DNA from 3 places in the Brevibacillus sp. Leaf182 genome. Region 2 is predicted to be linked to each of the others. Evidence: riboswitches for the same ligand, from Rfam matches in the RefSeq annotation. Region 2 holds a riboswitch; each other region holds the start of a gene.

Region 1 (10,213 bases), on a different contig from region 2:
TCCGCTGCTGTCACATAGCCCTGCTGATCACGCGCAACAGAAAGAATATACAGGATATTGTCGGACTCGAGGCTTTCAAGAAACTTGAGCTTCTTGAGCCATTTTGATTTTGCCCTTTTGTATTTGATTTCAAGTGGCAGTCCGAAGATGAAACCAAGTGTCATGGCATTCACCACATAATGCAAGGCTGTCATTTCATAAGGAATGTACGCTTCGTATCTGTCCCCATAAAAAAAGAGCAGAAAAGCCTCCACATAAGCTTGTAGGATCGGATACAACCAAAGTGATAACAACCAAATACAAATCATCATCCCAAAAACAATCATGAAATCCCTTCTTTTCACTTCTATATTTCAGAAATATCGTTCGACTAAATTTTACCTGAATAAATAGAAAAAGACACCAAAAAAAGCTAGTGTCTTCGGACTCACTTTCCCATGACTCGGGAATTATATTTGCTCTTCTATCTTTAGCAGTTGGATGAACACCTGCCATTCAGTTCTCTGAATTGCTTTTTTTGATTTCTCCAAACCCAACTCTGGAGGGAAGGTTCTTTACATCCTCATTGTGATAAGCATTGATGATATCTGGTACATACTCTTCCGTTAATCGTATGCCTGCAAGGATCATTTCCTTTTCTTCTTCTGTCACGCTGAAAAACTGGTCACCGCATTTTTCACAAGCTATCACCCACCGCTCCTCCAGCTTCTGCAAGCGATTCATATCCCATTGCACATCTTGCTCACACGTTGGGCAGGCAATTATTTTCATCGTCTTACCCTCCTCTACGTACAGCTTACTTTTCTTGCATTTTACTAGAATGAACAAAAAAAGACACTAACCCGTGTTAGTGTCTTCTCTGATGATCGATGCGATGGGTAGTTTTCTAAGGTGAAGAGAATCCCCCCATATATGTAAAGCTTATCTCCCGAACCTGCACCTGTTGCCTGCCAACCGGACTTTCCAGCACAACAGAATCGTGTGGAGCCGCTAGCAGCAGTTGCCTGCCTATTGGCGATAAGAATGAAATTCTGTTGTTATCCGGGTCAATGTCTGTGGGATACACCACAGTAAATGACTCCTCAAATTGATCTTCTTCAAATAGCACTTTTACGCTGCTGCCTAATAAAGTAATTGCTTTAAGCGATTGAAAGAGTGCACTGTCTTCTTTTGACAAAAGGCTTTCAAGTGTTTGCTTGTAACGCTCGACAATCTCATCGATGGCTTGCTTTTCTTTTCCATAATTGCGTACATATTGATCGTAAAAGAGTGAATACTGCTCGTCAAAAAAGACAAGCTGGTTGATCAGATGATTTCTGGTGCCATTCAAAATACTAGGGTTCATAGTAAATTTCACCCCCCAGTTGCTTTTCATAGACATGTTTGATGAACGTAATGTTCTTCATCGAAAAAACCCTCCTTAAAAAAATAGCCCCCGAAGGGACTCTCATCATTGTATCAATAATTTCAAAATGATTCCATCGACTGTTTAGAAATGCTTTACAGAGGATGATCAAAACCCTCGCGCACCGGCATGAAGAATGCTTCCTCCACTTTCGTTGCAGGTAATGGGTGGCTAAAGTAATACCCTTGGATTTCCTTGCAGGCATTCTCCGTAAGAAAGTCTAACTGTCCCTGGGTCTCGATCCCTTCCGCAATGACATTCATGTTTAGGTGCTTCGCCATGGAAATGATCGTTGCGACGATCGCCTGATCACTGGGATTCCTCGTGATATCCGTAATGAACGAACGATCAATTTTTAGCTTGTGAATGGGCAGCAGCTTGAGGTAGCTGAGCGAGCTGTAACCCGTTCCGAAATCGTCCAGGCTAATTTTTACCCCATATTCATTCAATTCCTTTAAAATTTCTGTAGAAAGCTCTGCGTCCATCATCATGCTTTCCGTTATTTCCAATTCCAAGTACTGCGGTTCGAGTCCGCTCTCTACCAGGATTTGTCGGATGTAGCCTACGAGATTGGGTTGGTGGAATTGACGCGAGGACAGATTGACTGAAACGGGAATCAAGGGTCCACCCGCATCATGCCATTTCTTCATTTGTTTGCAGGCTTCCTTTAATGTCCACGTGCCAATCTCAAAGATCAAGCCCGTTTCCTCCGCAATCGGGATGAACACACCAGGTGACAGGATTCCTTTTATCGGATGATTCCACCGAACGAGTGCTTCCACGCCAATGAGCTGATTGTTCCCTGTTTGAATCTGTGGCTGGTAGTACAAAACTAGCTCGTCATTCTTTACCGCTTTTCTCAAATCCCTCTCCAGTTCAATACGCATCAACACTTGTTCATCGAGCTCATTGGTAAAAAACTGAAATCCGTTTTTCCCGTTTTTCTTCACTTCGTACATGGCAGCATCAGCATTTTTGAGCAATTGCTCCTCACTGCATCCGTGATCGGGATACACCGCTACGCCAATACTCGCCGAGACGTAATAATCTTTTCCTTGCAAGAGATAGGGGATCTCGATTTCCTTGACCACTTGATCAGCCAATGTCGAAAACTCGTGATCGCCCTCAACATTCTGGCAGATCAGTGTGAACTCATCACCACCCATACGGGCAATCGTCACATCGAATCCTTCCGCGCTTTTTTTGATCCGATCGCTCACTTCTTGCAAAAATCGATCTCCATACGTATGGCCTAGAGAGTCATTGATCATTTTAAAACGATCTATGTCCAGTACCAGCACCGCAAATCGAGTACCCTGTTCGCTATTGTTAATTATCGCCTCCTGTAAGGCTTGATGGAGCTTCCTTCTGTTCGGCAAGCCGGTTAATTCATCGTGAAACGCCTGATATTCCATCATCGACTTGGCGTCCTGCTCCAGCATACGTGTCTGGTCTTCGTAAGCCTCCAGGACCAATTGCTGCTCAAAGCTGAGCAGCTTCGTAATGGCTTGTGCCAGTTTTTTCGAGTCAGGATAAACCTCTTTCCGATCATCTATCATTCGCATGAGTGTGCCTAACAGGTTTTGAAAAGAACCCATGTACCACTTGGGAGGAAGTCCGATTTTTTGATGAACCATCGCAATCTTCAAGCGTTTTTCAATGAAGGCAGGATCGATCCGGCCGTCAAACATCTCGATTAAATGGTTCTTTAAGGCTTGACGTAATCGTTCAACGGTTGTATGCTCCATCACAATTTGTTTCAAAGAGTCTACATGGAGAATCGATTCATAAAAAGAAGAAGTAATCTGCTCAATTTCATTCTCAATGACAGGGCGAAACGCTGCGATCAACTGCAAATCCTCTTCCGTCAAGTTAATCATGTTCATTTGTGCGATAACTTCGGTGTTTCCCTCTATTAAAATCCGTGCAGAATCGTCTGCCGGCGAAATCGACGGTTGGCAGCATGCAGCGCTGTTTTCCTTGGACGAATTTGATGACTTCTGCATTTACATAGATTCTCCTTTTCCCTAGAACCAACGTACGTATAGGCTCATGCTTATTCACAAATATTCATTCGACATAATTCTACATTTTCCTCCATGTTTATCCATGACAACGATGAATACTACCTCTCAGGCAAAAGGAAAGAGTCTGCACGATTTATGTACAGACTCTAACAATATGTTGATGTGTTTTCTTATCTTTTGACATAAATGACGTCTCCTTTGGCAAATCGATCCCATACGCTTTAGCCTACTGAATGTTAAGTCAAATGGTAACGGATACAAAAAAAGAGCTTTACCATGGGTTCGGTAAAGCTCCGTTGCTTATTTCGTCTAGATGATTCACTCGGGTCATCAGTAAGGCTTAGACGGACGAGACTTTTGTTCGGCGTCCTTGACAGCCGCTCCGGGATTCGTTGCGCCCATCGGTCCGCCCATCTCTTTGCTGTTTCCGCCATTGCCCTGAGCGATTCCCGATTTCAAACGCTGGCCGTACTCTTCGTCACATTGCGAGAAGTAGCCAAGCATTTTCTCTTGAATGCGACGATCACAGGAGAGGAGTGCATCCGTCAGATTGGCAATGAGGTCTTCTCTTTCCCAGTCTTCCAAGAGGCGATAACGTTCTCCTGCCTGTTTGAAATCGTTTGTGCGATCAATCTTTTGACGAACGACCTTTCCTTCCACTTCTGGCTGATGATCGGGAGCGGCTTGCTTGGCTTCCTGCAATCCGCCAATCGTCGATGGCTCATAGTTAATATGCCGCTGCGTCCGATCTACATGATACAGCATTTGACCGCCTTCCTGGTTGGTAGCGACATGCTTTCTGGGAGCGTTAACCGGAAGCTGCAAATAGTTGGCGCCAACCCGATAACGCTGCGTGTCGGAGTAAGAGAAGGTCCTTCCTTGCAGTAGCTTGTCATCAGAAAAATCAAGTCCATCTACCAAAACACCTGTCCCAAAAGCAGCTTGCTCGACCTCTGCAAAATAGTTATCCGGGTTTTTGTTCAGTACCATTTTGCCTACAGGAAGAAACGGGAATTGATCTTCGGGCCATATTTTCGTTGGATCAAGCGGATCAAAATCGAGCTCTGGGTGATCGTCATCACTCATGATCTGGACGCACATTTCCCACTCCGGATATTCCCCTCGCTCAATCGCTTCATACAAGTCCTGCGTGGCATGATTGAAGTTTTTCCCTTGGATCTCTTCCGCCTGTTTTTGTGTCAAATTTTTAATCCCTTGCGTTAATGGTTGCCAATGGTATTTGACCAGGACCGCTTTTCCTTCGTGGTTTACCCACTTGTACGTGTTTACGCCAGAGCCTTGCATTTGCCGATAGTTCGCTGGTATTCCCCACGGGGAGAACAAAAACGTGATCATATGCATGGCCTCAGGCGTGTTCGAGATAAAGTCAAAGATCCGTTCCACGTCTTGAATGTTTGTAACAGGGTCAGGCTTGAACGCATGGACAAGATCAGGAAACTTCATCGCATCCCGAATGAAAAAAACTTTGAGGTTATTGCCAACCAGATCCCAGTTCCCGTCCTCTGTATAAAACTTCACCGCAAACCCACGTGGATCGCGCAATGTTTCGGGCGAATGTGTGCCATGATTAACCGTAGAAAACCGTACAAACACAGGCGTTTTTTTCCCACGCTCCGAGAACAGCTTCGCCCTTGTGTACGTAGAAATCGGCTCGTCTCCTACGGTTCCATACGCTTCAAAATAGCCATGTGCTCCGGCACCTCGGCTATGCACGACACGCTCAGGTGTTTTCTCCCGATCAAAATGTGTGATTTTTTCCAGAAAGTCGTAATTCTCCAGAACGGTTGGCCCGCGATTTCCAACCGTCCGCAAGTTCTGGTTGTCTGTAATCGGATGGCCTTGGCGATTCGTCAGGGTATTTTCTTCTGACTGGTTAATGGACTTATTGTTGTCATCCATATGAATCCTCCCTGTCCAGTTTTTCTCATATGTGGTTCATAACCATGGTTACCGAATGAGGGATTCTTTATGCGAAAAGACTAAATCGCTTCGTAAGCAAAATCATCGTTAAGCACTGGAACCGTGCCACTCTGATTCCATTGTGCTGCAAGTGCGACATCTTCCGGGTACCCCATGCTGATCAGTTCTTGGCCGGAAGCACATTTCTGCAAGTAAGCGGGAAGATGAGATTGGGCCGATCGGAAGGCTGCCACCGCCATTTCTGCCTCTGGCGACAAGCGATACCCCTCCAATTCGTGAAGCAGCGCACCTGCCGCAATCATATCCTCAATAGCAGGTCGCAATGCTCCATTTCCCCACCGTTCACCGCAAGCGATGACCGTCACAGATCCTTGCTGATGCTGTATGTATTTGGCGACGGATGACGCATTTCGCAAGCACGCTGCGATTACCTTCGCCCCTGTTTTCTTTGCCAACACGGTACAGGTCGATCCGTTTGGCGAGGGTAATACAATTCTGCTTCCCATTGGAACCGTTTTCAGACAGGCGGGTGAAAGGGATATTGGTTCTCCACGTTTTCCAGCGAGTAGCGCCGCTTTTTGTTTCGCGAATGCTAGGGCTGACTCATCCTTTACCTGATAAGGATAGACGATACCTCCACGTCCCGTTACGATATCGACACACGTGCTGAAGGAAAGCACATCGATAATAACGATCATATCCGATGCAGCTCCGACATGTTCCACCCCTTCATATCCCCAATCAAATCGTGCCGTGTAATCTAGTTGTTTGCATACAGGTGTTTCTCCCAAAACCTCCACCATCCTCTATCCAAAATAGTTACTCGTACCCTTACGTTCGCCGTTACAAAATAAGACAAGAAACAATATCGTATTATTGTCCCACTAGATTACACAAGAATGGAGTGAACATGGATGTCTGAAATCGAACACGACGACGATCAAGGTAATACTGAAAGAAGAAGTCACAGACGCCCAAAAAGAAATACTGTGAGAACAACTGGTATTTTGCAAAACAACCTCGCCCGTGCTCTCACCGCTCACCTCGACCTGGTAAATCTGAACACAGAAGAGGTTGAAGTACGTGTGCAAGTATTGAACTGGGGTAACGCAGTTACGCAAACGAATCCGGTTAGCACCTTGCTTGACATCACGCAATTTATCCCTGCGAATACTCGCACTGCTTTTAATGCGCTGGTCCCCGCTTCTTTCCACTATGAAGTGCGCCTTACCGTAGCAGAAAACAATGAAAATGTCCTTCTCACCACTTATGGCCGTACTTCTATCGGCGGCGGTCAAGTTGTTGGTCTTTCAGTTCTTGACAGTCAATTCCAAACTGTCGAAATCGAAACTTGTATTTAACTATTTTGCACGAAAAAAATGAGGAATTATGGTGGGACGCCATAGTTCCTTTTCTAATCCATTAAAAGGCGCTGGGGACTATCCCAACGCCTTTTTCCTTTTACGACCACGACAAAAAAACTGCCCTCGAAAGGACAGTTTTTTTTAAAGGGAGACTTACAGTTTTACTACGTTCTCAGCTTGTGGGCCACGGTTGCCTTGAACGATGTTGAATTGAACTTTTTGACCTTCGTCCAAAGTTTTGAAACCGTCACCTTGGATTGCGCTGAAGTGTACGAATACATCGTCTCCGCCTTCTACTTGAATGAAACCGAAACCTTTTTCTGCGTTAAACCATTTTACTGTTCCGTTCGTTTGCATTTAAAAAAACCTCCAAAAATTCAATTTGAATATGCTAGTCATATTTACCGAAGCAAATAAAGCTCACATATCATGAAGAAATACCAAATCATGTGCTATGATACGCCTTCATGATATGTGAATTTTACCTACTCAGCCAATATACGAATGTCATAGGACGGAACTGCAAAATTAAAAACTAAACCTTTTGAAAACCTAAAACAATGAAAGCCCTTCCTCTCTTCCATCCTTGCGGCTCCGATGACCGCGCCAGTGTGAATCGGGGATTCAAAAATGTTATCCATCAGCATACAAATACACCTCGATGAATGATTAGGTATCAATTTTTCAAGTAGCAACCTCATTCTACCATGGTTGTCCAATAAAAGCAACCGTTCACCCTTATACTGGGAAGGCGGTACTCTGTTACAATAGCATTGGGAGGGATTTCATTGCATACTTTGACAACCATTCAATTATCCGAATTGCTTCAAAAGAAAATGCCAGTACTTTTATTGGACGTACGCGACGCCGAAAAATTTATTTCTGGCAGCCTCGTTCATGAAAACGCATCGACACGTAACGTCCCCTATCTTCTAATGAAAGAACAGGACAAGCCGTTTGATGAAGAAACCGAAAAACTTGCGCAAAATGTGCAGATTGTTACCCTATGTACAACAGGTAACAAAGCACAAAAAGCTGCCGCTCTTCTTCGTGAGAATGGTTTTCAAGCAAATGCATTGGAAGGCGGCTTAACCGCATGGAAGGAACAATCAAACGAAGCGAAATGAGCCTAATTTATCAACGATTCTAGCTATTTGCCATATATTACTCCTTTATTTCGATTGGGATTGTCTGATATTGTTGTTCATGCCAAACGAAATAAGCCGAGACTTCCTCCTGAAAAGGAAGTGCGGGGGACTTTTTTGTGGATGAGATACTCCACATTGGGGTGAATCGCCGAACTGGCGTAGGGTTGTTTCCTCAATCCGAATCCGACAACTAACCTCGTAGGCAAAAAAAAGGAGAGATTTGTTTTATGAAACGTTTTGGTTCTGTTACAATCGCGATGACTCTTGGTCTGGGCTTGGCTCTAACAGGCTTCGCTACTTCTGCTTCGGCTGCTTCTAATTGCCCTGTTCCTGGCGGACAATTCCAATATTATATGCCACAATTCCAAAAAGCTCCAAATTCCCAACAATTTTGGAACTTCTTTCAACAAAAACAAGGCTTTGCCCCTGGACAATCAATGCCAGTACAACAGCCAATGACGCCGATGCAACCAGCAAAGCCGGTACAACCAGCTCCAGTTCAAGCTGCACCAGCGCAACCTAGCAATAACGTCACTCAACCTGCCGCTCCAGTAAATCAAGCGGATCAAGTAAAAACTGGTGATTTTGCGAAACAAGTCGCGGATTTGGTGAACCAAGAGCGTGCAAAAGCAGGTCTCAAGCCTGTTGAAATGGATGCAGCACTGTCCAAAGTAGCGTTGGCAAAAGCACAAGATATGTCTGCTAACAACTATTTTGACCACAACAGCCCAACGTACGGTTCCCCATTTGATATGATGAAGCAGTATGGAATTCAGTACTCGACTGCAGGTGAGAATATCGCCATGGGTCAACAGAGTCCACAAGAAGTTATGCAACAATGGATGAACAGTGAAGGCCACCGCCAAAACATTATGAACCCTGCGTTCACCAAAATTGGTGTAGGCTTCACAAATGGTTACTGGGTACAAGAATTTATCGGATAGAACGCTTTGCACGAAACGAAAAGCCGGTGTCTCTTAATCGAGACCCGGCTTTTTCGCGTAGGCACTATTCCTGCTGTGCTTCGGATGCCTGCTTTTTGGGGGTACAACAGCAGCTATCCTGCTCATTTACCAAAGCGACGTCCTTTTGATGCATTTTTTGCTTGGTTGGGTAAGCAGATACTTGCTGCAGCTCGGCATTGACATCAGACGATTGGTTCATCCGTATAGCCCCCTTGCCGTTTTTTGTGGTGCATCCCTAGTATGCTCGCGGTTGTAAACGGCTCATTCCTAAGGAACATTGGAAGCACATGCAAATTAGCCTATCTGCTAATAATATGTTCAAGGTCTTTTAAGGCAGCCGCTGCTGCCGCTACAGGATCTGATTTTCCTCCAACGACTAATAAATCCCCCATGACATCTGTTTCAACCCGTATCGCTTTGGTCGTACCTGATACAGAAGCAAATGGATGAGTATAATCCACTGCACAGAGCTCCACTGCTACAGAATGCGTGCCATTCGCTTCCTTTTGGATAGTTCCGATCAGCTTGGGAATCTTCGAATGCTTTTTCCACGTCTCGATTTGTAACGAGGTTATTTCGCGAATACTTGCGCGTGTGATATCGGTCAGATTTACTTGCATGCCAAAAGCAGCGTTTGCCAAGATCGTGAGCTTCGAAGCTGTATCCCAACCATCGATATCGTACGAAGGGTCCGGTTCGGCAATCCCCATCTTCTGAGCGAGCTCGACTGCTTCCGCACAAGTGAGCCCCTCTTCCATCATTTTTGTGAGCACGAAGTTCGTCGTTCCTGTAAAAATGCCTTCGACTCGTTTCACTTCACAACCTGCCAAGTTATATTGCAATAGATCGATCGTCGGTAGAGCTGCTGCTGTTGCTCCACTCACTTTCAACGCGACGCCATTTTTTTTGGCTAGAGCGGCTAATCCAGCATAATCGACAACGAGCGCACCTTTTGAAATCGCGATTGCATGCATAGCATTTTCTAATGCATGACGAATATAAGTAAGACCGGGTCCTCCCTCTTTTTCAGATGGACCTGCCTCGATGAGCACGTCTGCTTGAGCTGACTTGATAAATTCCAGCGCGTTCCAAGATCGGTTCCTTGTTTGTTTTGTATGAGCATAGTCTTCCCATTTTCCTGAATCGATTCCGTTCTCATCGTAGAGACCAGAAGCTGAACGAACGACTCCCACGAGTCTGACATCCGCTTGATAAAGCTCGCGGTATCGCTCCCGTCGCTGCTCCAACAATCTGGCTACCTGACGTCCTACTGTTCCAAAGCCTGTTAACATAATATTCCAACGTTTCATGAGTCAATCTCCTTGCTGTCTATTCCGTTTATTTCCGCCATTTTTTCTACTTT
Region 2 (10,213 bases):
ACCAACTGGACCTTCAGCAGTGTACTTGAATGTTTTGCCTGCTTGGGAGAGGTAATCCATATAGGAGTGCAGAACTGCAGGAACAGTGAAGTTCCACATTGGGAAAGCAAATACGATTTTGTCTGCTTCTGTAAACTGGTTCAGGTATTTGTTAACCAAGTCAGCACGTTTTTGCTCATCAGCAGACAGCTCAATGCCGTTGCCTGCTTTCCACATAGCAGTCAGCATATCGTTGCCGTAATAAGGGAGGTTTTCAGCAAACAGATCCAACTCAACGATTTCATCGTTTGGATGTGTCTCTCTGTATGTTTTGGTGAAAGCTTCGTACAGCTTTACACTTGTTGCCTGCTCAACTGGGCGATCGTTTGCTTTAATAAAAAGTACTTTACTCATGAAAAATTTATTCCCCTTCCATTTAGTAAGTCGCTAACTTTTAATGCATAAATCTTGATTTTAAGATTATTACGTATCAGATCGTTTGTCAACACTTTTTTGAAACGATTGTAGTGGTAGGAGGGGACTGCTCATCTAATAAGTAGCCTGAGCAGTGCGTCCCAACTTTTTTAGCAGTTCGATGGCTTGACGCTGTTCTTCTGGTGTGAGACCTTCCATCGCTTTCTCAATGGCGAGTTGATGAGGAGGGAAGATTTCGGACAAAAATTGATGCCCTTTTTCTGTGAGTTCCGCATAAATGACGCGGCGGTCTGCCGAACAGGGCTTGCGAATGAGCAGTTGCTTCTTTTCGAGTTTGTCCACAACGTATGTGATGTTTCCGCTGGAGATCAAGATTTTTTCGCCAATTTGCTGCAATGGTTGAGGACCTTTATGAAATAATACCTCTAGTACCCCGAATTCAGTCGGATTAAGTCCATGCTCGCGAATGTGACGATTGGAGTGAGCGGTAACCCAGTTGTATGACCTTGATAAAACTACAAAAAGATCGAGGGGATCATTTCGCAGTGGTTTGTCAGACATATGGACCCTCCTATAGATCGAAATTTCGATATCTCTAATTTAAGATAATCCTACATGATCGTATTCCTATTTGTCAAATTGGGATAAAAAATAAAATAAAAAACACGCTTGTACAAACAGTTGTCTTCATGATAAACTTTTGTTTGTAAACGAGCTGTGAAAGCGAAACAGAAGAAAGGAGGATGACCGTGGAAAAAGACATGCAGATCCTTCATCATATCCGGCAAAATCCTTTTATCACGCAACAGGAGCTGGCTGATCTGATTGGCATCTCACGTTCAGCGGTAGCTGGCTACATCGCACAGTTGACCAAACGCGGGGAAATCAAGGGACGGGCTTATGTACTTCGTGATGAAGGAATGATTGCTTGTATCGGTGGGGCCAACCTGGACCGCAAAGCACGCGGCAAGCAACAGGTGCGTCTACAATCATCCAATCCCGTAACGATTATGGAATCGTGTGGAGGGGTGGCACGGAATATCGCGGAGAACCTCGGTCGTCTTGGCTGCAATACGTCCCTCATCACCAGCATTGGTGAGGACAAAGAAGGCGAATGGCTCTTGCAGGAGACGAAAAAGCACGGGGTGCACATCAGCCAAGTGTGGCGACTGCCTACACAGCGTACGGGAACGTATACGGCGCTTCTCGATATTGATGGAGAGATGGTTGTTTCCTTGGCGAACATGGATATTTACGATGCTCTCACACCGGAGATGTTCGCGGAGAAATGGTCGCACATTGCAGCAGCCCATGTAGTTTTCATCGATACAAACATTCCGGCGGACTGCTTGGCCTACATCATCGAACGTTGCCGGGAGGAAAACATCCTGCTTTTCGTTGACCCGGTCTCTTCAATAAAAGCTAAGAAGCTCCCACAGCAATTGGACGGAGTAGAAGCGATTTTGCCGAATCGCGAAGAAGCCGAGCTGATGGCTGGCATGAAGATCACGACGATCGAAGAATGCGCCGAGGCTTGCCGCAAGATCAGGGAACGAGGCGTCAAGCACGTCATCGTGACCTTGGGCGAAGAAGGAATTTATTATCAATCCGAGGACGTTGAGGAGCATATGTCTCCATACCCAACGGAAGTGGTAGATGTAACAGGGGCGGGAGATGCGTTCGCGTCGGGACTCTTGTATGGCATTGTAAACGGAGAGTCTTTCCAGAGAGCGTGCCGCCTTGGATTGGCAGCATCCGCTCTGACATTGCAAACAGAGCAGTCCGTATCTCCTCTATTAAAAGCAGATCAATTGGAACTGGCCGTAGAACAATTCGAAAAGGAGCGATAAGAGATGAAACAATATTTGACCTTTACTGAGGAAGTACGCCACGCACTGGAGAACAACCTGCCGGTAGTTGCACTGGAGACGACGATTATTTCGCACGGTATGCCATATCCGCAAAACATTGAAATGGCAAAAGAAGTAGAGCAAATCATTCGCGACAACGGTGCCGTACCAGCTACGATCGGGATCATGGACGGCAAAATCAAAATCGGTTTGACTGACAGCGAGCTGGAAGAGTTTGCGACGAACAAAAATGTAGCAAAAGTAAGCCGTCGCGACTTCGCTTACATTTTAGCTAGTGGTAAAATCGGTGCGACTACAGTAGCCGCTACCATGATCGCAGCTGAGATGGCTGGCATCCACATGTTTGCAACTGGCGGTATCGGCGGCGTACACCGTGAAGGCGAAATCACTTGGGACGTATCTGCTGACCTGACTGAGCTGGCGCAAACAGATGTAGCTGTAGTATGCGCAGGGGCGAAATCGATCCTCGATATCGGCCGCACACTCGAATATTTGGAAACGCAAGGTGTACCAGTTGTGGGATACCGCACAGATGAATTCCCATCCTTCTTCGCTCGCGAAAGCGGATTTGGCGTAGACATGCGCATCGATACACCGGAAGAAGTCGGTAAGATGATGAACACCAAATGGGATCTGGGACTCAAAGGCGGTATGATCATCGCGAACCCAGTGCCAGAATCCGATGCACTGAATCACCAGGAAATCGAGGCAGTGATCCAAAAAGCACTCGCAGAAGCAAAAGAAAACAACATTGCAGGTAAACAGGTAACGCCATTCATGCTCGATAAAGTGAAAAAGCTGACAGAAGGCAAGAGCTTGGCAACGAACATCGCGCTGGTGAAACACAATGCTGAAGTAGCTGCGAAAATCGCGGCAGCTTATCAGAAAGAAGCGAATCAAGGTAAATAAGAGAGAGCGAAGATCGAACAATTGCCCTCGGTTAATCCGGGGGCTTTTTTTTGTTTTTTAGCGGCTGTAGTGGGGGGAAGAAGCGCATTTCCGTCTACGCTTCGGCCTACGCCCCAAAAGGGGTTAGACTGTCCGCTTCGGAATAAATGTCGGGAGCGCTTCAAAAGTAGAGTTTCGATGATGTATTCGCAGAGGTTGAAGCTGAAAATCCCCGCCATTGATTCCGAAGCTGGGTCGGGCTCCAGAGGCGCTAGGACTGGAAATGCGCTTCTTCCTGCGCAGCTCTGTGGTTAACATCTTGAAAGCTGTCTCAAGAGGGTTACTTAGAAGACTTCCTCAAATTCAAAAAATTATCTTGGTTGTAACTCCTCCGTACAAACTCACATTATGGTTTAAAAGTGCGGCCAAAATCTTCGCTGTTAAGAAGTACTGCCATATGTTTGGAAGGAGACCGCCCGAACGCAGTGAGGAAAAAGGCGACTGGAAAACATGTGGCAGGGCTTCGTCCGGCAGAATAGCTGGATGACGACTAAGCATTTTTCCTGTGTTTTCAGCACGTAAAAGCCCATTTAGAAAAAAATTGAAAAAAGCACTTGATATACCCTGTGGGGGTATTGTATAGTAAAGGTGTGATCAGGAAACAACGTAAGGGAAACGATACGAAAAAATATACCCCGTGAGGGTATTTGGAGGGATTAAAAATGAGTGCCAAAACAGCAGAGGCAACAGTCGCAATCTCAGGGATGACTTGCGCAGCTTGTGCACTGCGCATCGAAAAGGGCTTGGGTAAAATGGAGGGAGTGGAGACTGCCAACGTCAATCTGGCTTTGGAAAAATCCACAGTCGTCTTCGATCCAACGAAAACGAATATCGACGACATCCGCTCCAAAATTGAATCGCTCGGCTATGGCGTCGTCACTGACAAGGTGGAGCTAAACATCTCGGGAATGACATGTGCGGCTTGCTCCACACGGATCGAAAAAGGCTTGAACAAAACCGCTGGGGTTCTGAAGGCAAACGTGAACCTGGCGATGGAAACAGCCACTGTCGAGTACGATTCATCACAGGTAAGTGTGACGGACATTATTCAAAAGGTAGAAAAGTTAGGGTATCAGGCGACTCGTAAGGAAGAAGGAAAAGAAGAAGAAAAAGTAGATCGTCGCCAGGAAGAAATCAAACGTCAGACCCGCAAGTTCTGGATTTCCGCGATTCTGTCGCTCCCGCTGCTCTGGTCGATGGTGAGCCACTTTTCCTTCACCTCGTTTATCTGGCTGCCTGAAATCTTGATGAATCCGTGGGTACAGCTCGCATTGGCAACACCGGTACAATTCATCATCGGCGCACAGTTTTACGTCGGAGCTTTCAAAGCCCTTCGCAACAAGAGTGCCAACATGGATGTGCTGGTTGCTCTCGGTACCTCGGCTGCTTATTTCTACAGCCTGTGGGTCGCGATCAACTCCATCGGTGCTCATGGTGGCCACATGCTGGAGCTGTACTTTGAGACCAGTGCGGTACTGATCACGTTGATCGTCTTGGGTAAACTGTTTGAGATAAAAGCAAAGGGACGCTCTTCGGAAGCGATCCGCAAGCTGATGGGCTTGCAAGCAAAAACAGCAGTAGTCGTACGGGATGGCGTCGAAATGACTATTCCTGTAGAAGAAGTGAGACTGGGCGACGTCGTTCACGTGAAGCCGGGCGACAAAGTACCCGTCGATGGCATCGTCATGGAAGGACAGTCCGCAGTTGATGAATCGATGCTGACTGGTGAAAGTATTCCAGTGGATAAAGCCGCAGGCGATACCGTCATTGGAGCCACCTTGAACAAAAACGGCTTCTTGAAGGTTCAAGCAACCAAAGTCGGAAAAGAAACGGCTCTGGCGCAAATCATTAAAGTAGTGGAAGAAGCACAAGGAACAAAAGCACCGATTCAGCGCGTAGCTGACAGCATCTCCGGGATTTTTGTCCCAATCGTAGTAGGGATTGCTATTCTTACCTTCTTGATCTGGTACTTCTTCGTTATACCTGGCAACTTCGGTGAGGCTTTGGAAAAAGCAATTGCTGTACTCGTAATCGCTTGCCCGTGCGCCCTCGGTTTGGCAACGCCGACCTCGATCATGGCGGGCTCTGGACGCGCAGCTGAGTTGGGCATCCTGTTCAAAGGCGGGGAGCATCTCGAGACGGCTCACCACTTGGATACGATCGTCCTCGATAAAACAGGGACTGTAACCAAAGGCGAGCCAGAACTGACAGACGTCATCACCATCGATATCGAAGAGCAAGAGCTGCTCTCTTTGGTCGGTGCCGCTGAGAAAAATTCCGAGCACCCGTTGGCTCAAGCCATCGTTCGCGGTATTGCGGATAAAGGAATCACCCTGTCCGATACAGGTTCATTTGAAGCCATTCCTGGTTTCGGTATCCGGGCAACCGTCGCTGGCAAAGAAGTACTCGTCGGTACGCGCCGTTTGCTGGAAAAGCATCAAATTTCGTACCAAGCAGTGTCTGATACCATGTTGGCACTGGAGCGCTCCGGTAAAACGGCGATGCTCGCAGTCGTCGAAGGCAAGCTCGCTGGATTGATTGCCGTAGCGGATACGATCAAACCAACCTCCAAGCAAGCTGTTCAGCGCATGAAAGCAATGGGATTGACTGTGATCATGATGACCGGTGACAACCGTCAAACAGCCGAGGCCATTGCCCGTGAAGCAGGAATCGATCACGTCATCGCAGAAGTCCTGCCTGAAGGCAAAGCCGCAGAAGTGAAAAAACTGCAAGAACAAGGCAAAAAAGTCGCGATGGTCGGCGATGGTATCAACGATGCTCCTGCACTCGCAACCGCTGACGTCGGTATGGCAATCGGTACAGGTACAGATGTGGCAATGGAAGCAGCAGATATTACCCTGATGCGTGGCGAACTGACCAGTGTCGCAGACGCCATCGAGATGAGCAAACTCACCATCCGCAACATCAAGCAAAACCTGTTCTGGGCATTGGCCTACAACACTTTGGGCATCCCGATTGCCGCAATCGGCTTCCTCGCTCCATGGCTTGCCGGTGCCGCAATGGCCTTCAGCTCGGTATCCGTTGTACTCAACGCACTGAGACTACAACGAGTGAAGCTGTAACAACAGTAACAAGCGGCTTTGTCCGCCTTACCTATAAAACATAAAATGTAAGGAGAGATTGATCATGACAAATATCACATTGAACGTAGAAGGTATGTCTTGCAACAAATGCGTAGCGCGCATCGAGAACACATTGAAAGAACTGGGTGCAGAAGGCAAAGTAAACCTGGCTGAAAAAAAGGTTGAGGTTTCCTACAACGAGGGTAACTTGACTCTCGATGCAGTAAAAGAAGCTATTGAAGACCAAGGCTACGACGTCGTTTAATCATCGTACCTTTGAAAAAGCTCCTGCCTGATTTAATGAGGCAGGGGCTTTTTTTAATTGTGATTTGAGTAGCTGTAGTGGAGGGGAAGAAGCCCATTTCCAGTCTACGCTTCGGCCTACGCCCCGCAAGGGGTTAGACTGTCCGCTACGAAATGAATGTCGGGAGCGCTTCAAAAGTAGAGTTTCGGAGATGCAATCTCAGAGGTTGAAGCTGAAAACCCCCGCCATTCATTTCTCCGCTTGGTTGGGCTCCAGAGGCGCTAGGACTGGAAATGTTCTTCTTCCCAAGCAGCTTTTTACTACATCTTGAAAGCAGCATTCAAGCTGTCTTTTAAAAAGCATGTAGAACCTCATCAGCTCGTAAAGGAAACAGGAGAAATAAGCGAAGATCTTTGGACACACCTACCTAGGCGCAGTGAAAAAAAGCGAAACTGCCTTTAGCGTCCACCTCTGAGACTCATCTTGAATGGACTACTTTGGACGCGGTTTCGCTTTTTTTCACGGAGCCGGGCACCCCATGCTTCCGCGCAGGGGTTCCAAGAATCTGAGCGTTTTCTCCTGTTTCCTCCCCACCACAACAGCGAGTAAACGGCACCAATATCTTGATTTTATGAGCAACTAACAGCTAATCCAATCCGACTCATAAAGAAAAACAGAATCGAGTTAAAACCATGATAAACGAACATTCACAATAACTGGAAGCGAGCGTATAATTCAAATCACAATCACGATCCAATAAGAAATAACACAATACGGCCTAGTTCCGAGATTCTCGGAAGCGGGGGAACCAATCTTTTGGGGTTAATCCTGAGTGATCAGGAGGGATGAGAAAATGTCTTCTCTGCCATCCTACCCGTCAGCTAACCTCGTCGGCCAAAGCAGGGAAGGTCATGGATGGATAAAGTCTAGGCATATAATGCGCAACAGGGGGATTCCTTGCGGGCGTGTGATAGGCCGATGCAGGCTTTTTCTTTGGGACCTTTGTTCTGGAGAAAAAGGATGGATCGGCCTATTTTTTATGGCAATACCGATGAGCAGCTTACGCGATACAGACGTGAAGGAAAGGGTGTAGATCGCTGGGAGGCAGTTGGTACGACATAAACCGCTGACAATCGAAATCAGGAAGACAGAGTACAGGGAGTCCTGAAAATGGACGCCAGGTATTACGTAAGCCTGCGGATTTTCAACACGAGTAAAAATCAAGCGTGTCTTGGTTTTGCTGGAGTGTGGAAACTTCGCGGGCTTTTTTCATTTACAAAAAAGAAGGATGGGGGATACCATGCCCAAAATGAAAGTCCATCAACTGACAAAAGTGTTCGGCAAGCAGCCCGAGCTGGCCTTGAAGCTGCTGGCGGAAGGACGTACAAAAGAACAAATTTACAAGCAAACGGGCCAGTCTATCGGGGTAAATCAGGTCAGCTTTGAAGTAGAGGAAGGTGAAATCTTCGTCATCATGGGCCTGTCCGGCAGCGGCAAATCAACCTTAATCCGACTGTGCAATCGACTGATTGACCCAACGAGCGGAAGCATCGAGATCGATGGGGAAGAGATCGTCCATATGAAGGCGACGGCTTTGCGCGAGGTGCGGAGGAAGAAGCTCGGAATGGTTTTTCAAAATTTCGCCCTGTTTCCGCAGCGGACGGTACGAGAAAACGTGGAGTTTGGATTGGAGATTCAACAAGTACTACCAGGGCTCCGGCAAGAAAAAGCACGGGAAGCGCTCGCGCTCGTTGGATTAACTGAGTGGGAAAATGCGTACCCGGATCAATTGAGTGGAGGAATGCGTCAGCGAGTCGGATTGGCGCGGGCTTTGGCTAATCATCCCGATATTCTCTTGATGGACGAAGCGTTCAGTGCATTGGACCCGCTCATTCGAAAAGACATGCAGGATGAGCTGCTGGAGCTTCAGATGACGATGAAAAAGACGATCCTGTTCATTACACATGACTTGCATGAGGCGTTGCGGTTGGGCGATCGGATTGCCTTTATGAAAGACGGACAGATCATTCAGATCGGCCGACCGGAAGAAATCATGGCAGACCCAGCGGATGAATTTGTGCGGAAGTTCGTGGAGGATGCCGACCTGTCCAGGGTGCTCGTTGCTGAAAATGTGATGAAACGGGCAGAAGCAATCACCCCTGACAAAGGGGCGCGAGTGGCACTGCAACTCATGATGGATAACGGTGTGTCCAGCTTGTACGTCGTGGACAAAAAGCGCACACTGCTCGGCTTGATTACGGCGTATGACGTATCACTTGCGATCGGTACGGGGGATTCGCTGGAGACGATCATGAAAACCGACCTCCCTACCGTTTCACCTGACGCACGTCTGCACAGTTTGTTCCCGATGATGGCAGACCTGCATGTCCCGATTGCGGTAGTGGGCGAGCAGCAGCGTTTGTTGGGTGTCATCGTAAAAGGAGCGGTACTAGGCGGGCTGGTAGGTAAAGTCAATGTCCAAGAACACCAGAGAACAGAGGTGATGAGCGATGGACGCCGTGCCTAAGCTGCCTATTGGCGAATGGATGGAAGGATTTGTGGAGGTGCTGGGCCAGTACAAAGGGGTATTGTTTGATCCAGTGTCTATCGTCATTTCCACGATGGTGACTTACTGTTCCACTGTTTTGGCAGAGATACCCTCGCTGATTCTCATCTTGCTGCTAGGGGCCGCTGCGTGGGTTTTTGCAGGGAGAGCGTCCATGGTCTTTACGGTTATCGGACTTTCTCTCATTCAAAACTTGGGGTACTGGGATGAAACGATCGAGACGTTGGGACTCGTCCTCACTGCCACCATGATTTCGATCGCCATCGGGATTCCGGTGGGCATTCTTTGCGCGAGACATGATACGTTTCGCAAACTGGTCACGCCAGTACTGGATTTGATGCAGACGATGCCAGCGTTCGTTTATTTGATTCCCGCGATCTTTTTCTTCGGCTTGGGCGAGGTGCCGGGAGTTATTGCCTCCGTTATTTTTGCTTTGCCGCCAATCGTGCGTCTTACGAACTTAGGCATACGTCAGGTCCCAGCGGAAATGGAGGAAGCGGCGGACGCCTTTGGTGCAACTGGCTGGCAAAAGCTCGTAAAAGTACAACTGCCTTACGCGAAATCGACAATCTTGGCGGGAGTCAATCAGTGCATCATGCTCGCCCTGTCGATGGTGGTCATAGCGGCTATGATCGGGGCGAAAGGCTTGGGCGCAGACGTATATCGCGCTGTATCACAAGTGGATATAGGAAGAGGATTCGAGGCGGGACTATCCATCGTGATCATCGCTATCATCTTGGATCGGCTTACTCAACATGCAGGGAAAAAGGAGAGAAATACATGATGAACAAAATGGTTCCAGCTTTACTGGCAGTGATGATGGGAGCGACAGCTTGGCTCGCAGGCTGCTCCAGTCAAAACACAAACACACCAATACCGACTGCAACGGTGATCGGTCCGATTCCTTCTGAGACGTCGGACAACGCGCTTGGAGAAAAGCTCGACTACAAAATCATCGGAATCGACGCAGGAGCAGGCTCGATGGTGAAGACAGAGGAAGTCATGAAACTGTATGGCTTGGATAAATGGCAGCTTGTCGAAGGCTCAGATGCAGCGATGACAGCAGCTTTGATCAAGGCGTACGAAG
Region 3 (10,213 bases), on a different contig from region 2:
CGATACGGGACACTGGCTTTGGTTATTTACGTTTTACTCGGTGCAGTCGGATTGCCTGTATTCAGCGAGGCAAAAGGCGGCTTGCAAATATTGGTCGGCAAATCCGGCGGGTACATATTTGGGTTTATTGCAACCGCTTATGTGACCGGGCTCTACTTGGAGAAAACAAGATTTACCTTGAAAAACGCCATCATCGCCAACATCATTGGTATGTTTGTCACACTCGCCTTTGGTACTGTACAGCTCAAATACGTCATGGACATTCCATGGGATAAAGCTATCGCTTTTGGTGTAACGCCTTTCCTCGTTGTAGGAGTTGTCAAAGCAGTTCTGGCTTCTCTGATTGGCATTAAGGTGCGCGAGCGACTGATTGCTTCTCGTCTGTTGCGCACAGATCAACCAGTTACACGATAAACAAAATGATTTCGTAAGCCATCCGAAGTTCGGGTGGCTTTTTTTCGCATAATCTCCTTATCGTGCCGGATACTATCGGTAGGATTTTGCATGTAAAAAGGAGGAGACGCATGAATATCACGATAACCGGCCCAAAAGGCCTTCCGATCTCAGGGAACTTGATGGCATTTCGCCGATCGCCGCTTCAGTTCATCCGCGACGCAGCAGAAGAACATGGAGAAGTCGTCCATTTTCGCTTCGGTCCTTCCCGCCATGTTTACCTGTTAACGAATCCGGATCACATCAAAGAGGTTTTGGTCAGCAAGCAGGCGCATTTTCGAAAAGGGAAAGGACTACAGGCGGCACGACCTGTTGTAGGGGATGGAATTCTCACTAGTGAAGGAAAAAAGCATCTGCGACAACGGCGTCTTATGCAGCCAGCTTTTCATCGAGAGCGTATTGCCAACTACGGAGGGGTGATGGTCCGCCAAGCAGTTGATCTTATGTCGGATTGGAAAACAGGGGAGCTGCGCGATATTCACTCAGACATGATGAAAGTAACCCTTGCGATCATTACGGAGACTATGTTCGGCAAAACCGTCAAGGAAGGTGCCGATCAGATTGGACATGCCATCGATGTCGGTTTGAAATACGTGGCAAACAAAGGCTCCTCTTTTATCGACATTCCGTTGTCCGTACCCACCAAAAGCAATCGGGAGTTCCTGGAGTCGAGTGAGCTGCTGGACAAAACGATCTACTCCTTGATCGAAGCTCGTCGTAATAGCAATGGAGAAGAGCACAAGGACTTGTTGGGGATGCTTTTAGCTGCGCGTGATGAAGATGATGGGGAAGGAATGACAGATGAGCAGGTGCGCGACGAGGTCATGACCATTTTTGTAGCTGGCCATGAGACGACTGCGAATACCATGTCGTGGATTTTCTATTTGCTGGCTACTCATCCCGAGGTGGAGAAAAAGCTGCATGACGAGCTATCGACGGTGCTATGTGAAAAGCTGCCGACAGTCGAGGATCTTCCCCAGTTGAAGTATACGAATCTTATTGTACAGGAAACGCTGAGGCTCTATCCTGCGGCCTGGACGATTAACCGGGAAGTGGTAGAAGAGGTTGAGATAGGCGGTCACACGTACAAGCCTGGCGATACGCTGATGATGAGCCAATATGTCATGCACCGTAACCCACGCTATTATGAGCAGCCTGAACAATTCATTCCAGAGCGTTTTGACAGTGACCTCTTAAAACGAAATCCAGCTTATGCGTATTTTCCTTTTGGCGGTGGGCCGCGTGTTTGTATCGGGAACAACTTTGCTTTGATGGAGGCAGCTTTGCTATTGGCGACGATCGCACAGCGGTATCGACTACGACTGGCTGAACCGAATCAGGCAGTAGAGCCCGAGCCGTTGGTCACCTTGCGACCCAAGAACGGACTGCCGATGCGTTTGGAGAAGAGATAGAAAAAAATGGAAATAGAGAGCAAAAAAAGAGGCATCTTATCACTACGGTTTCGCCGATTGTGTCAGATACCGAACTGGGGGTTATTTATCACTGAAAGCAACATGCTTACAAAAATTATTTTACAAGTAAAATATAAAGAAATAATTAACTAGGAATAAATCTATATAAAGTAAGGGTAGCTTGTGAAAGCTACCCATGGAAGAAGGGGATGGTGAAGGAGAAACTGCTTCCCATTCCCAGTTCACTGTTGACCATCAGATCTCCGCCGTGAAGCCGGACGATGCTCTTGCAAATTGTTAAGCCTAAGCCTGTACCGCCACTGTTGCGATTTCGTGATTTTTCCGCCCGATAAAACTTGGTGAAAATCTTCGGCAAGTCTTCAGAGGCGATTCCTTCTCCCTTGTCGATCACAGTAAAAAGGACATGCCCTTCTCGCTGATCACAAGTCAGGTAAATGGAGCCATCCGGTTTATTGTAGTGAATGGCGTTGTTCAACAAGTTTTCCATGACACGACGCAGCTTGGTCTCATCCGCTTCGATGTGTAGTTCATTGGAGATACGCAGCTTCCAGTGAAAGGTGAGGCCTGCCTCTTTGATTCTCGGCAAATAGTCCTCAATGATTCCTCTCAAGAAGCTTTTGACATGAATGCGGTTAATGTTGAGTCGGACTTCGGAGCTTTGGGCGGTGAAGTCCTGCAACTCATCCAGCAGTTTTTCCAAGTCCGTCGTTTTTAGCTCGATTTTACTCATCTGTTTCTGTATTTTGGTCATATCCGTCACACGACCGGAACCGATATAGGACGCATATCCTTTAATCGTGGTGAGTGGTGTACGGAAGTCGTGGGCGATCGAAGCAATCATTTCGGCCTGTCTTTCTTCCGCTAAGCGAAGCTCATCAACCATATCCCCAAAATATCGAAAGAGTTGTCCAAACTCATCATGCGAGCGATACGTAAATGTGACTAACCGTTTCCCTTCCTGGATTTCTTGGGTGACGCGCGATAATTCGTTCACGGGTCGTAGTATCCAGCGAACGAACAAAGCGAGCAGAACCAATCCCACCAGACTAATGCTTCCATAAATAAACCAAAGCATCATGGAAACCCCTGTCGTAGCCATCATGTCATAATCATCTGTGTAGAAATAAACAACGATCTCCCCCGTACGCGGTGGCTCCTGCTGAAAATGGTACTCAGCGACTACTTTGAGGTCACTTTGCTTGGCAGAATCGCCACGGTTTGATGCGGAGGGAGAAGGCATTTTCAAATTATAGGCGCGTGATGTTTTGCTGTAGATGGTGTTTCCATTGGCATCCTTCACGAGCATGCGGTACATCACGTCGTCTGGCAACTGCTTTTCAAGCTCCAAACGCTCGATGGGGTCCTTGAAATTACTGACGAGAAGCAATTGATTGAGCATGACCTTCTCTGCGGCTTCCTTCTCAGCCTGGTACTGATTATGCCGATCATTTTTGAGTTGAGCGACAATAATGTCTTGAAAAACAAATTTAAACAACAAGATGTTGAGTGTGATCAAGGCAATGAAGGAGAGAAAAATTTTATTACGTAAGCTCATTTAAAGCTTCTCCCCGATAAATACGTAGCCTGTCCCCCATTGTGTTTTAATGAACTGACGCTCTGTTTCCAATTTTTCACGGAGGTTTTTGATATGGACGGTCACTGTATTGAGCGAGCCATAACCATATCCCCAGACGCGGTCATAGATTTGCTCTCTTGTAAAGACGATGCCCGCATTTTCTGCGAGGAATGTGAGCAGTTGAAATTCTTTTGTCGAGAGCTCAATCTTTTGATTACATACATAAACGGAATACGTTTCTTTATGAATTTCTAGGTCCTTGAATTTCAAAACGGTAATCGGAGAAGAGGCCGTTTCCTTCTCAGGCTGCTCTTCCGTATGCTTGCGAATGCGCTCATAGCGGCGCAGGTGGGCACGAATGCGAGCGAGCAGCTCTTCTGTATCAAAGGGCTTCGTGATGTAATCGTCTGCACCGATTTCGAAGCCAACTACCTTATCTACCGCTTTTCCTTTTGCACTGAGAAACAGTATAGGCAAATCCCATTCACGGCGAATTTGAGAACAAAGCTCGTAGCCACTCATGTTGGGCATCATAATATCCAAAAGGATCAGGTTGGGTCGGTCTCCTTGGCTGAGCAGGGAGAGTGCATCTTCTCCGCTCTCTGCGGAGGAAACGGTGAAGCCCTCGTTCTCCAAAATGTCTTCTAGCAGTTCAATAATCTCCAGATTGTCATCGACAATTAAAATGTGTTCTTTCACCGGAACAACCCCCAGTTACTTCTATTAATAAGGAATACCATTCAAAGAATGGGTCTTGTCTATCATAACATGGTTTGACTTGATCAGGGGAAGAAACCCCGTAAGTTATTAAGTTGTTCGAATATATGGGGGTACCTCTTTAGACCAGGTACTAAATTTCGTCAGAAAAAGCCAGAGACGGAGTGTCCCTGGCTTTTATTATTTTGCCGAACGACTATTTTTGAGCTGGTTTTTCCGGCAACGATGCAGCTTGCACCGCTTTTTCCTTTTTCGGAATTTCTGCTTTTGCTAGAACAGGAACGCTGAGACGCTTGGCGCCTACATAACGCTTGCTCCAGTAGTATGGATCGTTCAACTTGGTGTTGACGACTCCACGACCAGATTCCGAGTGCACGAATGTGCCGTCTCCAATGTAGATACCCACGTGAGAAATGCTGCGACCGTTCGTATTGAAGAACACGAGATCGCCTGGCTGCAAATCTTTTCTGGCTACCTCTGTACCTAATTCGTACTGGGAAGCAGAATTGTGAGGCAGGTCTACACCTAACGCATCAAATACGTAGCGCGTGAAACCGGAGCAGTCAAAGCCTTTTTTGGACGTGCCAGATGATTTGTAAGGGGTACCGTACAAGTCGCTGACTACTTCATTGAGAGAATTCTCCTCAGCAGCCTGTGCAGCGCCTGCCCCCATAGCAAGCAATCCAGCCATAAATAAAGATAAAACCACCTTGCGCAAAAGAAACTGCTCCCTTCGTGAGCCTACGAGGTTAGCTGAAGGGTTCGGTCGAAAGGACGCCCTAGGCTGCTAGGAGTAGCAACCATTCACCCCAAAAACGTGGTTCCCCCGTTTCCGCCAAGCGGAATTCGGCTATTTTTCGATGTTTTTTTACACGCACTCTTACGAAGATTCTACGCGAGTCCTTTTTTTCCTTCTTTTTATCTGTTCGTTCACATATTCGTCACAGAAATGCCGTCAAATGCTGTAACGTTTTCGTTTGACAGTGCAAGCCGCCTTTCGACGCGGGCTGGTTCTGCCATGTGGGACAGCTCGTCCGATTAGGGCAGGAAATTGTCTCCGTCCAAGGACGGAGGGAAAAACCAACCGCACGCCCGTTATGGGAAGCCTATACCGAGGGCTACAATAAGGGCATAACGTTCCACAAGCACCACATGCAAAACGAATGGAGGTAAGCGAGTAATGAGCGAACGGTCTGGCAAAGTTCTACTCGGGCTGGTTCTGCTGCTAGTCGGTGGGTTGGTTCTACTAGATCTGGTGGGTATCGATATCGGAGACTTGCTCGGGTTCATCATTCCCGGTGTGATCATGATATACGGTGCCAAAAAGATTATGGGACAAACCGGTTCACGCTTTTGGGGAATCCTGGTCTTCCTATTCGGGTTCCTGATGTTGATTGGCAAGCTTGACCTACTATTTCACGCACTTCTGGCCATTGGGGTGATTTATCTGGGATATCGCTTACTGCGTCCCAGCCAAGAACCTAAACAAGCTCCACCTGCTTGGGAGCGTGAATGGGCCCAAAAAGTATTAAAGGAAGATACGCTAGACACTTGGGAAAGAAACGTAACCAAACGGTCCTAAGCGTTTTGGTAACCGCAATAACACTGTGTCGCAAGAGTCTTTTGGATGAACAATATGATGTGATATGATGAGGAGGAAAAAATAATGAGTATCTTTAAACGTTTGCGTGACCTGACAGTAGCTTCGGTAAATGATGCATTGGATTCGATGGAAGATCCGGTAGTAATGCTGAATCAATATATGCGTGACATGGAAGTAGAAATCGGACAAGTTGAAGTAGCGGTTGCCCGTCAGGTTGCACTGGAAAAGAAATTCCGCCAGCAATTGGACGAAGCCAATGCTCTGATCGAAAAACGCGATCGTCAAGTCAAGCTCGCCTTGACTGAGGGAGAAGATGAGTTGGCTCGTCGAGCACTCGCTGACAAGAAGCAGTATGAAGGCCGTGCAGCGGAATATGAGGCTCTCTACCTGTCAGCATCCGAGTCTGCTACGCAAATGCGAGAGAAGCTGGCTGAGCTGAAGGAAGAGTTCTATAAAATGCGTGCGAAAAGGTTCACACTGATGGCACGTGCACAAGTAGCTCGTACACAAAAGCAAGTGAATCAAGCAGTTGTCGGTATCGGCAATCAGTCCGCAGGCCGTGGCTTCGCCCGCATGGAAGAGAAAGTCATGCGCATGGAAGCAGAAGCGCAAATGAGTGGACAATGGCGCCAAACGAACCGCGCTTGGGAGAACGCTTTGTCTGACCTGGAAAAGGATGATCTCGATGCAGAACTTGCCAGTATCAAAGCATCCATCAATGAAGTGAAAACACCGGTAGCTAAACCAGTACAATCCTAATTCGACAGGAACTGGGGGACTGGGTGTAGAATAGATTGTGTCAATTCGGCAGCCTGTGTATATCAGGCTGCTTTTCCCCTAGGAGGTACGATTCTTGCAGGACTTCTTGGTCTTTTTGCGACGGTTTATCGCTGAGCCTGGACGCGTCGGTAGTATAATCCCCAGCTCTCGTTTTTTATGTGAGCAAATGTTGAAAAGCGTCGATTGGGCTTCAACCGATGTGATCCTGGAGCTGGGACCTGGTACAGGGGCATTTACTCAAACGATCTATCAGCGCTTGCGTCCCGGCACACAGTACGTGCTTGTGGAACGAGATTCCCATTTTCGCTCTATGCTTCAATCACGTTTTCCCGATCTTCCTGTCAGGGAGGAAGCGACTAAACTTAGGTCTTACTTGGAGGAGCAGAACCTTGCAGGTGCAGATGTCATTATCTCAGGTCTGCCATTCGCCAATTTTCCACAAGAGCTGCGGGCAGCAATTCTGGACGAAGTTCAATCTGTACTGAAGCCAGGGGGCCTATTTATTACATTCCAATATTCGCTACAACTCCAAGCTGAGTTGCAGGATCGTTTTCCCCGGGTCAAGATCGACTTTACCCTGTTGAACATTCCGCCTGCATTCATCTATACCTGTCGTAATGGTCAAAGTGAAAACGATCAGCATGGGGCGTGAGAGAGGAGACTTTTGTGAAACTGTCCCGTTTGCACAAAATGTTGGCTGGTATCCTGATTATTTTTACGGGAATCGGCCTTTTGTTAGATAGTTTGGGTATCATTTCGTTCGGTCTGTTTGATTTGTGGCCGATGGTGCTTATTTATTTCGGCCTTCGTTTGTGGGGGCAGAAAACTAGGATTGGCGGAGGGATTCTAATCTCCCTGGGGACCATCATCGCGATGGATATGTGGTTTGGTGTCGGGATCGATGATTTGTTCCAGATTGCAGTGCCAATCGTGTTTATTTATTTCGGGTTTCAGTTGATTCGGGGCAAGAGCAGCAGACAAGATCAACGTGTGAATCAACCTTTAGGCGATAGGGAGACTCCATCTGCTGCGGAAACGATTTTGACAAGTGATGCGAGTGTTCAGAGTGACGTAAAGGTTTCAACTGAGGAACGCCCTTGGCGAGACAACTGGAATAAATGGAAGCATGTTGGTGGCAAAATTCCTCATCACGATGGAATGTCTTCATCACCTGACGACACGTTGCCAAAAGATTCCCGCAGTTCTCTGATTGGAGATTATCACCTGACCTCGGGGCGTTTTGAACTGAATCACTTACATGTCTGGCATGGAATCGGGGATGTTGTGATTGATCTTTCCCGGGCAGTGTTGATACGGGATGAGGCGATTCTTGTCGTAGAGGGCTGGGTAGGCGATGTGACGATTTATGTGCCTGTCGATCTTCCTGTATCGGTAACGGCAGGGTTGAGTATTGGTGATCTGGAGGTGCTAAGCCACCGTCAGGGAGGTATCAATCGTAGTGTTAAGATTCGTTCAGATCAGTATGATGAAGCATTGCAAAAAGTAAACTTGCATATCTCGCTGCTTGTCGGCGATATAAAAGTCAAGTACATCTAGGAGGTACTGGCGGATGCGTCGACAGCGATTGGCAAGTATTCAGTGGCAATACGTGCGCTATGGCATGTTACTGGCCGTCAGTGCAGTTACTGCCGCGTTTATTTGTTTCTTTTGGCTATACTTTTTATGGAGAGATCACCCGGGGATTCATCGGTGGTACAACGAAGTAATCAGCGACCGCAACTTCGTGTGGTGGCTTGAAGAATATATAGGCATCAATCTGCCTGCTGATCCAGAGGGCTTGATTCAGCTTGCTGCTTTTGTTGTCTCTTTGCCTGCAGGTGTCTTAGTAGCATTAATCATTTCCTATATCATCGGGAATTTGTTGAAAAAGAGACTCAGTGTACTGTGGGAAGCTGCCATGAAACTTGGGCGCGGGATGCTGTCGTATCGGGTCCCCGAATTGGGAGTCGATGAAGTTGGCGAATTAGGATGGCAGATCAATCGCTTGGCTTCGCAATGGGAAGAGCAAGTGGCATCCTTGCAGCGGCTGTCGAACCACAATGCGGCTCTCGCAGAACAATTGAAGCATGCAGCGGTAACAGAGGAGCGACAGAGATTGGCGAGAGAACTGCATGATGCAGTTAGCCAGCAACTGTTCGCCATCGCTATGACGACGGCGGCGATGAAGCGGCTTGTAGAAAAGAATCCTCAACGTGCAGCACAACAGATTGAATTGGTCGAAGAGATGGCAGCAGCTGCACAAGCGGAGATGAGGGCATTGCTCTTGCATCTTCGTCCGGCTACGTTGCAAAACAAGTCATTGAAGGAAGCCGTTCTGGAACTTTTAGATGAACTGACGCGTAAAAATACCATGCAGCTAACTTGGGAGATCGAAGACGTCGAAGGCTTGCCGAGTGGAATTGAAGATCATTTATTCCGCATTTTGCAGGAATCCTTGTCCAATACATTGCGGCATGCCAGAGCTACCCAGATTACAGTGAAGCTGTTTACGCTGCAAGAGCAGGTTCGCCTGCGAGTAACGGATGACGGTGTTGGTTTTGATCCGGATGGGGAGAAAATGACGTCCTACGGTTTACGCAGTATGCAAGAGCGCGTTGCAGAGGTCGGAGGCTCCATGGAGATTTACTCGGCAATTGGGAAGGGGACGCAAATTGAGGTGCGTATTCCTCTAATGTCACAGACGGAACGGGAAGGGTGAAGGCTCGGTGATTCGGGTACTACTGGTAGATGATCACGAAATGGTTCGGATGGGTCTGGCTGCTTATTTGTCTACAGAGGACGATATTGAAGTCGTAGCAGAGGCAGGCAGTGGAGAAGAAGGCGTGCGGATGACGCAAGAGCTGCGCCCGGATGTCGTTCTGATGGATTTGGTCATGGAAGGCATCGGTGGTGTGGAAGCGACTCGGCGTATTCGTGAAAGCTGTCCTTCCAGTAAGGTTATTGTTTTGACCAGCTTTATTGATGATGAAAAGGTATATCCGGTCATTGAAGCGGGGGCATTCAGCTACTTGCTGAAGACTTCACGTGCGGCCGAGATCGCAAAGGCAATCCGCTCTGCTGCGGCGGGTGAGCCAGTTTTGGAATCGAGGGTAGCAGGAAAAATTATGGCCCGTTTCCGTCACGGTCAAGAGTCCCATCCCCATGAGCAACTGACGCCGCGTGAATTGGAGGTTTTGAAGCTGATCGGTCAGGGCAAGTCCAACCAGGAGATTGCAGATGAGCTGATTATCGGGATCAAAACGGTCAAGACTCATGTGAGCAACATTCTTGCCAAGCTGAATGTGGAGGATCGCACGCAAGCGGCTATTTACGTTCATACACATAGCTTAGGCTAATCACATACCATCATGAAAAGGTAAACGCGCCAAAAAGCTCCTCGGGTAACAGGGGCTCTTTCGCGCGTTTACTTGTTTAAACCGTTTTTCTTATACACAAGCCGTGAGTTTTTTTCGCAGATGTGGTAAAGATAGTAAGTAACGAATGATAGATGACGGAAAGGAGGGACGGGCTATGAAACACAAACCTCAAACACGCTCCAAGGTGCTTTCGGCTGACAATGGTGTGGATATCGTCGGCGATGTTCACGGCTGTTACGACGAATTTATTGAATTGCTCAAACGCTTGGGATAT

Evidence for each region. A riboswitch is a leader RNA that binds a small molecule or an ion and turns the genes downstream of it on or off. The one in region 2 is predicted to bind cyclic di-AMP.
Region 1: linked by a shared signal. The riboswitch ahead of ASG16_RS27625 (YkwD family sporulation-associated protein) and the one ahead of ASG16_RS02835 (quaternary amine ABC transporter ATP-binding protein) in region 2 are both predicted to bind cyclic di-AMP.
Region 3: linked by a shared signal. The riboswitch ahead of ASG16_RS10795 (C40 family peptidase) and the one ahead of ASG16_RS02835 (quaternary amine ABC transporter ATP-binding protein) in region 2 are both predicted to bind cyclic di-AMP.

The regions. Positions count from the first base shown of each region.
Region 1 is NZ_LMPN02000037.1:12,151-22,363, reverse strand. It holds gene ASG16_RS27670 (hypothetical protein) at 1-326, opposite strand, end outside; gene ASG16_RS27665 (hypothetical protein) at 496-771, opposite strand; gene ASG16_RS27660 (GreA/GreB family elongation factor) at 887-1,345, opposite strand; gene ASG16_RS27655 (EAL domain-containing protein) at 1,501-3,411, opposite strand; gene ASG16_RS27650 (catalase) at 3,763-5,352, opposite strand; gene ASG16_RS27645 (2-phosphosulfolactate phosphatase) at 5,433-6,173, opposite strand; gene ASG16_RS27640 (hypothetical protein) at 6,288-6,734, shown strand; gene ASG16_RS27635 (cold-shock protein) at 6,891-7,094, opposite strand; gene ASG16_RS27630 (rhodanese-like domain-containing protein) at 7,526-7,864, shown strand; cyclic di-AMP (ydaO/yuaA leader) riboswitch at 7,949-8,105, shown strand; gene ASG16_RS27625 (YkwD family sporulation-associated protein) at 8,113-8,829, shown strand; gene ASG16_RS31090 (hypothetical protein) at 8,894-9,049, opposite strand; gene ASG16_RS27620 (homoserine dehydrogenase) at 9,150-10,160, opposite strand; gene def (peptide deformylase) at 10,164-10,213, opposite strand, start outside.
Region 2 is NZ_LMPN02000014.1:156,505-166,717, reverse strand. It holds gene ASG16_RS02875 (FMN-dependent NADH-azoreductase) at 1-393, opposite strand, end outside; gene ASG16_RS02870 (MarR family winged helix-turn-helix transcriptional regulator) at 529-975, opposite strand; gene ASG16_RS02865 (carbohydrate kinase) at 1,164-2,264, shown strand; gene ASG16_RS02860 (pseudouridine-5'-phosphate glycosidase) at 2,268-3,194, shown strand; gene ASG16_RS02855 (heavy metal translocating P-type ATPase) at 3,896-6,316, shown strand; gene ASG16_RS02850 (copper ion binding protein) at 6,381-6,581, shown strand; cyclic di-AMP (ydaO/yuaA leader) riboswitch at 7,326-7,472, shown strand; gene ASG16_RS02835 (quaternary amine ABC transporter ATP-binding protein) at 7,861-9,087, shown strand; gene ASG16_RS02830 (ABC transporter permease) at 9,071-9,910, shown strand; gene ASG16_RS02825 (glycine betaine ABC transporter substrate-binding protein) at 9,907-10,213, shown strand, end outside.
Region 3 is NZ_LMPN02000020.1:64,907-75,119, reverse strand. It holds gene ASG16_RS10815 (biotin transporter BioY) at 1-414, shown strand, start outside; gene ASG16_RS10810 (cytochrome P450) at 525-1,865, shown strand; gene ASG16_RS10805 (sensor histidine kinase) at 2,056-3,441, opposite strand; gene ASG16_RS10800 (response regulator transcription factor) at 3,442-4,161, opposite strand; gene ASG16_RS10795 (C40 family peptidase) at 4,376-4,897, opposite strand; cyclic di-AMP (ydaO/yuaA leader) riboswitch at 4,902-5,041, opposite strand; gene ASG16_RS10790 (LiaF transmembrane domain-containing protein) at 5,360-5,761, shown strand; gene ASG16_RS10785 (PspA/IM30 family protein) at 5,846-6,541, shown strand; gene ASG16_RS10780 (class I SAM-dependent methyltransferase) at 6,636-7,214, shown strand; gene liaF (cell wall-active antibiotics response protein LiaF) at 7,229-8,119, shown strand; gene ASG16_RS10770 (HAMP domain-containing sensor histidine kinase) at 8,133-9,281, shown strand; gene ASG16_RS10765 (response regulator) at 9,289-9,918, shown strand; gene prpE (bis(5'-nucleosyl)-tetraphosphatase PrpE) at 10,094-10,213, shown strand, end outside.